3 regions of the Zhouia amylolytica AD3 genome follow, and region 3 is predicted to be linked to each of the others. Evidence: riboswitches for the same ligand, from Rfam matches in the RefSeq annotation. Region 3 holds a riboswitch; each other region holds the start of a gene.

Region 1 (3,254 bases), on a different contig from region 3:
GCCATTGCAGGAATGGTTTTGGGGCTCCTTGTGACTTGTTTTTATATAGCCAAATTCAGGTTAAAATGGATCGGTGATCCGGCGACTTCGGGAGCGGATTACTGGTGGTTTGGGATTTCACCAGAGGGATTTGGTACTGTGGGTATGTTGCTCAATTTTATTGTTGCCATCATTGTTTCCAGAGTGACCAAAAGGCCACCAGATGAAATCGGAGAGATAGTTGAAAGCATCAGATATCCAAAAGGGGCCTCTAAATCGATTTCGAATCATTAAATTTACAGGTTTAAGATGTATAAGTCCTGATCTTTTGGTTAGGTGTCGATACTATTTGGATTGCGATGGAAGTCGGCTTTTTATCCATTTTATCTGTCCGTTGTGGTTAGATTCATGTTCGCATACGTGAAACCATTTGCAGTAATTATTGGTAGGACCCCATGGCCAATCATCATCGACGGTTAATAGCCAATCATCATCTTTTTTTGCCAGTTCTAAAAGTGAGTTTTCTCTAACCTTGTTTAATTTGTCTAAATAGTAACCAAGTTCATGGCCTTTTATAGTTTTTCTTGCTTCTTCTCCCAACCCCGAAGCAACGGACCATTCTTTAATATCTTCTTTTGACCAGTTTCCCCATTTCTTCCCTTCAAATGTGTGTATCTGATAGAATCGTTCGGTAGCTGCTAAATGGAGTAACATAGCTCCGATACTATTTGAATTTTCATCATAGATATAATCAAGATCTTCTATGCTCATCCCTTGTACCGGCATCAAAATTACATGACGCATCCAGTTGAGCATGGAAACGAGGGTTCCGACTTGAGGTGAGAAGCCTGTTTTCGGACCTATGATGTTAAAATCATTATTGAAGGTGTTAATGCTAGAGTTGGCAAAGCTGTTTACCGGGAAGGTTATTGCCGACCCTGCGGTTATTGCAAATATTGAAGATTGTTTGATGAACCGCCTTCTGTTCAGAAAATTTTTGTCTTGATTCATATCTGTTTAGTTTAGTGTGATTTGAATTCAAGATACGGAAATGTATGGTTGCTATAGAATATTGGTTGGTTTTTTATTTTCATCAATAGCTACAAAGGTAAATTCACCAGAAACAGATTTTTCTTTTTTCTCTGAATACATTTCTTCCGTGAAAATATCAACTCTTACTTTTAGACTAGTATTACCAACTGAGCTTACTTTTCCGATAAGTTCAACAATCGTTCCGGCTTGTATAGGTTTTTTAAAATCAATTCGGTCGCTACTTACAGTAACCATGCGTTGTCTGCTAAATCGAGTAGCAGTAATAAATGCCGTTTCGTCCATAAGCTGCATAGCTGTGCCACCAAAAAGAGTATCGTAATGGTTGGTTGTATTGGGGAAAACAGCTTTGAAAATTCTTGTTTCAGATGTGACTTTTCTATTATCTATTATATTGGGTTTCATTTTCTAGCGCTATAAAATGTGTGGTTCTGTTTTGGTTGTTTTTTAGTGGAATAACATTAATTTGGCAATGGTATGCTTCTCCATTTTTTCTGTAGTTCGTAAGTTTTGCAGAAAACGGAACTTGTTCTCTTAACATTCTTCTTATAAAGTTTAGAGTGGTAGGGCAGGTGTCTTTACCTTGAAGGAATTTAGGTTTTCTTCCTATGGTGTTTTTTATAGAATACCCGGTCATCTGTTTAAAGCCTTTACTTATCCATTTTATTTCCTGCTTTGTGTCAGTGAGTACTAATGCATCGTAATGGACTTGATCTACTATTGAATGGATATCGGTTTTCCAACGGTTTAATTTCTTCAAATAGGAAAGTACTTCGAGATCGTTTTGTTTGTTGATCAGGTTTGTTTGGTCTTTCATAAATGATCCATAAATATCCCAACATACCAAGGGAGCTCCTGATGACTTTAAAGTTTTCATCACCTTTAATGTTTTTTATGTGCAGCAGGAATCAAAGCAATAACACTAAATTATAGTGTACAGGAAGGTTTAAAACACAGACCTGGCTTTAAAACGCGAAAGCACTTTGGTTTTTATTTGTAAAGGCAAGTCTCCTGGCTTATAACTTTTTTAAGGTCTTCCCATTATTAAAATAACAGTGACATCTTCATAAAAAAATGGTTATTTACAGTTGCGCGTCAGCTTGTGATTTTCACACAATTCCTTTTTAATTAGCTTCAAGCTAAACCTTAATTTAAATCAAAAATAAGATTTTATATCTGATTTAAAAGGGAATGATTTGAATATATCCCATTTCTTTCCATTGTGTTTGAGCAGGCAAAGCGAATCTATTCTAAATGTGATAGTAAAATCTTTTGCTTTATAGGTGGCCCAAATCGCATTAAAAATTTCAGGTGTAAGGTCTCTGTGGGCAATGGTAACATGGGGATGAAATGGGCCGGAGGTTTCTTTTTCAGTAAAGCTTAAGGAAGCAATTAGCGTATTTTTTAAAACATTGTGCAGGGTAATAAGCGGTTGGTGATCTTCAACGCTAATGAAGATTACCCGATTGGAAAAGTGATTAAAGCCGTTAAGGCTCACATTAAAGCTAAGTCTCTTTGCAGCAAATGCCTTAAGGGTATTTATCATTAAATTTTCATCAGTGCTGCTTCTTCGAAAGGGCATCTGAAGTGTGATATGCGCCGGTGATTTCAGTGCATGTTGAATTCCATATCGACACTTCAATTCTTCTTTGATTGATTTTACCTGATTTGCTTCATTCTCAGGGGGGACAACAGCTATATAATAGAGGGACTGTTCTTGCATGCTTCTGTTGCTTAGGAAGTGATTTTGTAATACTACATACGTTTATTTCTGACATTAAGATATAAATTCTATTAAAGAGCATGTATCTTTATGAGATGAATTCTCAGATTTTTTCGAAACAAAGTGATTTATATGCTAAATACAGACCCAGGTATCCGGATACCTTATACGAATTTCTAATGCGTTATGTTTCGGACAATATGCGTGCTTGTGATTGTGGTACCGGAACTGGAATTTTTGCCGAAAAACTTACAGAATATTTCCAAAGGGTTTATGCCATTGATGTAAGTGTTAAACAATTGAGTAATGCTGTTGAGAGAAATAATATTTGCTACAGTCTATCTCCGGCAGAAACAATTCCTTTCAATGATGCCTTTTTTGATTTGGTTACTGTGGCACAGGCTTTACATTGGTTTGACACGGAGTTATTTTTTAAAGAGGTTAAAAGGGTGTTAAGGCCTAATGGGTTGATCGCGGTGATATGGTATGGTAGGGTGAAAGT
Region 2 (3,254 bases), on a different contig from region 3:
AGACCTGTAGAGAGTTTTAAAGACTCTAAAATAGTCAGACCTTTAAAAGACAATATGTTTATCGAGACTGAAAAAGTAAAACTGAAGAACTTCTAAAAACAAAAGAAAAGCCGCTCCCTCAAGCGGCTTTTTCTCCATTACAATCATTACAAAGTAATACTAAAACCTAACCTAACGTTTCTTCCTCGAGTATTATACCCTAATAACTCGGTATATTCTTCATTTAAGAGATTGTAGACTCCTGCGAAACATTTCACTTTTTTTGACAGCTGATGGCTGGCATAAAAGTCTACTAAACTAAAACTATCTAAAGTAACATTACTGAAAGTACTAAAATCAGTATCCAGTCGATCTCCGTTAAATTGATAACTTATCGAAGCAAATGTTTTATCAGAAATAGTATACCCCACTGTTGCATTTGCTTTGTGTTTAGGTATTCTGATTGCCACAACATCTTTACGCTCAGTGAACGCATAATTCGCTGAGATAGTTAATACTTCAACAGGGGTTGCAACAACCTCTACTTCTACTCCCTGAGCAGAAGATTTCTCAGATACATTATAGTATCCTTGATTGAAATCGTAAGCTATTAAATTTTCTTCATCCCTGTTGAAGTATAAAGCACTAACCCTAAATTTTTGTCCAAATTTAAATTCTGCTCCTCCTTCAATGGTTCTATCTTCTTCAGGTTTCAAGTCTGGATTTGGTCCATAAAATCCAAATAATTGCGATAACGAAGGTGCAATAAAAGATGTACTGTATGATCCGAAGAGTTTCAAATAGTTATCATCAAAGGTAAATACATAAGATGGATTTATATTGTAAGTAAAATGAGAACCATATTCGCTATGATTATTCCAACGAACACCAGAATTAATATTTAATCCAAATTCAGAAACATACACAACATTGGCATACGGATCTACTTTGGTTGCAGATTCTGCACTTTCAAAATCTGTCTCATCATCCACTATATTAACCCCCAATATCGTATACAAGGTCTTATTAAATGTGTTTTTTGTGTAAGCATCTACTACCCAGTTTTCGGCTATAAAACTTGAAGGATATGCTGAAATAAATTCCCGGTCATATTTACTGTAAGCTCCATTTATATTAACCGAACCTCCATTATATTGAATTTTAGATGTTAACCCGGTTCGGTATTGCTTACTATTAAACCAATTATTTGCATCAGTATAGGCCGCAGCATCATATGCAGATGCTATATCAGTATAATTCCCATAAACTCCAAAAGAAAATGAGTCACAAAAATCATAGCCAAACTTTGCATTAACAGCATATTTTGAAAATGGATCTATTTCTTTCGCCTGTTCAGCCGCAGCTGACATACCATTGGTGTTCTGCTGATTAAAACTTACAAGGTAATTTAATTTACCTCCGTTACCATTCAAAGTCACATCATTATGGAAATCCGCAAGATTATAGTTTTGATCATCATGCGTCTGATTAGTTCCGATACTTGAGTTGATATTTAATGCAACGGATTTTGCTGCGGCTTTTTTGGTTGTAATATTAATAACTGCTGTTGCAGCACCACTTCCATATAAGGTACTGGCCGCCCCTTTAATAATCTCAATAGATTCAACAGCACCTAAAGATAACATACGTAAATCATATTCACTCGCAGATTGAGATGCATCAGACACTTGTACGCCATCGATTATAACTAAAACCTGTCTGTTGGAACCACCTCTAACATAAGTACTTAAATTTTGTCCCGCGTTACTCCTACTTCCATTAATTTCGATTCCCGACTTGGTATTAATAAGCTCAGCTAATGTTTTACCCTGATTGCGCTCAATTTCCTGTTTATTAATTTTGATAACAGTTTTACCAGAATTCTCACGTTTTAATTCAAATCTTGAATCAGACACAACCACTTCTTCCAGTTGTTCCACATCGCTTTTTTTCTGTTGAGCCATAGCATACACACTCATCAATCCAAGTGTACAAACAGAAATAATTCTTTTATTCATTTTGTAATTACAGTAAATAGGGAAAAAGCATGAAGTATCCATACCCAAACCTTTATCCCGAAAGTTTGACAATTATTTATGGAATTTTGCAGGTCTCCTGACTTGCGTCTTGCTGTATACCTTCCCATTCTCCTGTAATCATTAATTTCCAAAACAGGTTGTCAAAACTAATTTGACATGAACAGTGGTTTTCAAAGATTTTACAACAAGCATCCTTATAAAAGGACTAAGCTTACAGTTGCGGGAACAGCTCTGGTTTTTCACCAGATTCCCTTTTAATTCTCCCCCCTGATAAGGGTTTGAAACAAAATTCTTGGACAAAGATAGAGTTAATTTATAAACCTGTTAACTTTTCCTTCAAAACTTTTTTGTAATTATTTTTTAAATACTTTTATCAAAAATTTCAGCATAAAATGATTTACTACATCACGGGAGGTGAACGCTCAGGAAAAAGTTCATACGCTCAAAATCTGGCACTTAGCCTTTCTAAAACTCCTAAATATCTTGCAACTTCACGTGTATGGGATGAAGATCATCAACAACGTATCCAAAGACATATAGAAGATCGGGATGAAAGATGGATTTCGGTTGAAGAGGAAAAATTTATTTCAAATGTCATTTTTGCAAATGATGTTGTTGTTGTGGATTGTGTAACGCTCTGGCTAACGAATTTCTATATGGATACAAAACATGACAGGGATGAAAGTTTGAAGTTAGCAAAGGAAGAATTTACTAAGATTCTTGAAATCCCAGCAACTATTATTATCATTTCTAATGAAATTGGTATGGGACTGCATGCAGACACACATATGGGCAGGAAATTTACAGAATTACAGGGCTGGATGAATCAACATATAGCAAAACATGCCGACAAGGCTACTTTTATGGTTTCTGGATTACCAATTACTTTAAAATAATTAACGAATGAAATTTACTATATCACCCTTACTAAATAATAACCTAAAGGAAAAACTTCAATATAAAATAGATAATAAAACCAAACCAATTGGTGCTTTAGGTGTTTTAGAGAAGGTTGCCTTACAAATTGGAACCATACAAGAGACCTTGGAACCAAAAATCAAAAATCCGACCATTTTAGTCTTTGCTGGAGACCACGGTATTGCACAAGAAGGCATAGTAAACCCCTATCCTCAAGAAGTTACCACGCAAATGGTTTATAATTTTCTTCAAGGAGGAGCTGCTATTAACGTTTTTAGCGAAACCAATAACATTGATCTTCAGATCATTGATGCAGGT
Region 3 (3,254 bases):
TAACCCCTCTTGATCCATAACTTTGTACCCAGCCGAATTGGGTGAATGCAACTCCATGCAATCGTTCTCCAAAGTATTCAACCATGTCATTTCGTTCAAATTCTCCATGTACCAATACGTCTAACCCGATCTCTTCCTGCCAGCGAATAGCTTCTTCAATTTCATTTGCAATTTCCTTATGGTAACTTTCAGTGGTTATTTTTCCTTTTTTATGTTGAAAACGAAGTTGTCGTACCTCAGCTGTCTGTGGAAATGATCCAATCGTAGTAGTCGGAAATAAAGGCAATTGTAACAAAGCCTTTTGCTTGGTTTGACGAATGCTAAATGGGTGGCTTCGCAAGGTATCTGCCGCAGTAATATTCGCTACGCGATTTTTCACCTCCGGTTTATGAATTAATGTTGAAGAATTCCTGTCTTTGATAGCAGCTTTGTTCGACTCCAATTCTTTTTGATGCTCAGGGCTTGGACTTTGATAAGAGAGATGGGCGATGGTGCTCACTTCAGTCACCTTCTGTTTGGCAAATGCCAGCCAGCTTTTAAGAGTGGAAGGTAAGGTGTCCTCATCGTTTTCATTATCCAGATCAAATGGCACGTGAAGTAATGAACAAGAAGGAGCAATGACGATACGGTCTTCACCTATCACATTGATGGCCCTGTCAATAATTTGTAAGGAAGTCTCGTAATGATTCTTCCAGATGTTTCGGCCATCAATAACGCCTAAAGATAAATTCCTGTCGGTTGGAATTACATTCAGGATTACATCTAATTGCTCTGGAGCCCGCACCAAATCAATATGTAGCGTTTTAACAGGTAGCTCCATAACCGTTGTTAGATTATGTTCTATGCTACCAAAGTATGTGGCTAAGACCAAATCAATATCAGGGAAAGTAACGGCAATTTTTTCATAGACATATTGAAAGGCTTCCTTCTCATCTGCTGTCAGATCCATAGATAAAAACGGCTCGTCAAATTGTATAGTTGTAGCCCCGGCATTTTGTAGAACAGATAAGATATTCAGGTAAACAGGCAAAAGCTTGGCGATGAGTTCAATCCGGTGAAATCCTGCCTCTTTCTCCTTACCCAGCAAAAGATAAGTAACCGGACCAATAAGAACGGGTTTGGTCTTTATACCCTTTTCCAGGGCTTCTGTATATTCGTCAATTACCTTAGACGAAAAAAGATGAAACTCCTGATCTTTGGTGAATTCAGGAACAATGTAATGATAATTGGTGTCAAACCACTTGGTCATTTCCATAGCGATCAGGTCCAGCCCATTTTTTTGATATCCCCGGGCCATGGCAAAGTATAAATCGGTTTTTGAGACACGATGGTTTAACAGAGGTTCATAGCGATCAGGAATAGCACCAACGGTAAGAGACATATCCAATACCTGGTCGTAAAAAGAAAAGTCGTTGGAAGGAATCCAGTCGATACCCGCCTCTTGCTGAAGACTCCAATTAGATTGTTTAATCTTAGAACCCGTTTGGAACAGCTCTTCTTGGGTAATCTTACCTGCCCAATAGGCTTCACAGGCTTTTTTTAATTCTCTTTTGGCACCAATTCGCGGGTAGCCAAGAATTTGTGTAATCATACGTTTGTGGTTTTAAAAATGATACATAACATTTAAAAAACTTTACACTACGGTATGCCTGCAGATTTAAAGATGTCTTTACGGATAAATACCGGCATACAGGGATAACCCCACCTTGGGGATCCAAATAACAAACGGTAAAATATCAATATTCGATCCTTGCTTTAAATCGCGAAAGCAAAATCATTATGATGTAAGGCAGGTCTCCTGGCTTGTAACGTTTTTATCTTCCTTCCCGTCCTATGGTGGTTAGACAGTGGATACTTTAGATAAAACCTTCAATGTTACTTACAGTTGCGCGTCAGCTTGTGATTTGCACACAATTCCCTATTAATCAACTTTACGTTCAACCTTAATCAAATTGACAAGTACTGCAAAATTTCTAAGACAAATGTATGGCAAATTTAATTCTCATAATAGCAGAATAACCTTAAAAATATAACAGCAGGTTATTAGTTAATAAATGAAATTTAGCTGACCTTTTTAATTACGGATCAAGGATTGTTTTACAATCACATCAAATGCGTCTTACTGAAATAATTGTATCAAAATACCAATAACAGCAATCAGTAAACACAATGGTGAAAAAAGTTTTGTGTCCATCTCGCCAAATGGAGTATGCTTTATTTTTTTGAAGAATCCAATGTATTTAAATTCACCGATAGCACGGAGGAAAAAAATAGTAGGAATGATCCAACCGCCATAGCTGTATATCCATTCCGGAAGTCTGAACATAACGAATCCGGAGGTGTTAAGGTAAAACAACCCAAAAGTAAGTAAACCCGCTCCTACAATAGCACTGTCTGCTTTTTTGGGGTGTAAAACGCGAATTCCTTGTTCATTGGTTGGCAGAGCCACAGATAAACCAAAATTACCGCCAAGAACCCAGTTAAAATGTATAATAGCCAGGACTATAAAAACAAAGCTTAGAATTAAGGATAGCACCATCATAAAATTAAAAAGTCTCTTGAATCAATGCGTTAAGTAAAAAAGGAATTCGTGATTAATTGGCTATCAAATTTAATCAATCGTCAAATTTTTTACTGTATTTTATGGTAGGAAATTAAAAAGTTTAAATCATGATTGTTTCTTAAGCTATATATCAATGGTTATTCATGAGATAGATTGCTGTTAAAAATGTCTCTTAACAAGTGCCACTCTCCATCAACCTTTTTCCATAACACGATATATTTTCCCTCGTCTACTTTGTCTTCTCCTGAAAATAATTCAAAGGCCCCTTCTTCCGTTACAAACGTTTCGTTTCCCCATACTTCGATGGTGGTTAATTTAATTCCGGAAATCCCTGAATTCAATATTCCTGAAAAGACAGAGGTGATACTTTCTCTTCCTTCATACGATGGAGCTTCAGGCATCATGAACTTGCCATCCGTAGTGTATAAATTAGAAAGTCCAACGGAATCCCCTGCCGCCAATCTTTCCGTGTATTTCTGGTTCGCTGCCTCGATCTCTGCCTTCACCACCTCCAGATCAAATGCCGGGGCAGGTGAAGTATTAGAAGACTCTTTAGTGGTGTTTTTGCAACTGCCGATTAAAAGAATTAAAACTAAGAGAGTCAGGCTTTTTGGTAAAAAAGATAAATTTTTCATAATTGATTTTTTTTGAATTCCGAATTTGGTTGGTTTTCAGGATCCTTAATAAAAAA

The links. Region 3 has a riboswitch for cobalamin ahead of metE (5-methyltetrahydropteroyltriglutamate--homocysteine S-methyltransferase). Riboswitches for the same ligand answer to the same signal wherever they lie in the genome.
Region 1: it holds a riboswitch for cobalamin, as region 3 does, so the genes downstream of both, P278_RS02345 (PAS domain-containing protein) here and metE (5-methyltetrahydropteroyltriglutamate--homocysteine S-methyltransferase) in region 3, are expected to answer to the same signal.
Region 2: it holds a riboswitch for cobalamin, as region 3 does, so the genes downstream of both, P278_RS08065 (TonB-dependent receptor plug domain-containing protein) here and metE (5-methyltetrahydropteroyltriglutamate--homocysteine S-methyltransferase) in region 3, are expected to answer to the same signal.

Annotation. Positions count from the first base shown of each region.
Region 1 covers NZ_AYXY01000001.1:471,193-474,446, forward strand. Annotated here, with positions in the region: gene P278_RS02330 (sodium:solute symporter family protein) at 1-273, shown strand, start outside; gene P278_RS02335 (DinB family protein) at 325-990, opposite strand; gene P278_RS02340 (acyl-CoA thioesterase) at 1,042-1,434, opposite strand; gene P278_RS02345 (PAS domain-containing protein) at 1,412-1,906, opposite strand; cobalamin riboswitch at 2,014-2,193, opposite strand; gene P278_RS02350 (2'-5' RNA ligase family protein) at 2,186-2,752, opposite strand; gene P278_RS02355 (class I SAM-dependent methyltransferase) at 2,848-3,254, shown strand, end outside.
Region 2 covers NZ_AYXY01000019.1:775,874-779,127, forward strand. Annotated here, with positions in the region: gene P278_RS08060 (S41 family peptidase) at 1-96, shown strand, start outside; gene P278_RS08065 (TonB-dependent receptor plug domain-containing protein) at 147-1,997, opposite strand; cobalamin riboswitch at 2,068-2,322, opposite strand; gene P278_RS08070 (bifunctional adenosylcobinamide kinase/adenosylcobinamide-phosphate guanylyltransferase) at 2,411-2,914, shown strand; gene cobT (nicotinate-nucleotide--dimethylbenzimidazole phosphoribosyltransferase) at 2,922-3,254, shown strand, end outside.
Region 3 covers NZ_AYXY01000023.1:485,445-488,698, reverse strand. Annotated here, with positions in the region: gene metE (5-methyltetrahydropteroyltriglutamate--homocysteine S-methyltransferase) at 1-1,591, opposite strand, end outside; cobalamin riboswitch at 1,772-1,961, opposite strand; gene P278_RS12915 (DUF3995 domain-containing protein) at 2,120-2,542, opposite strand; gene P278_RS12910 (YybH family protein) at 2,701-3,198, opposite strand.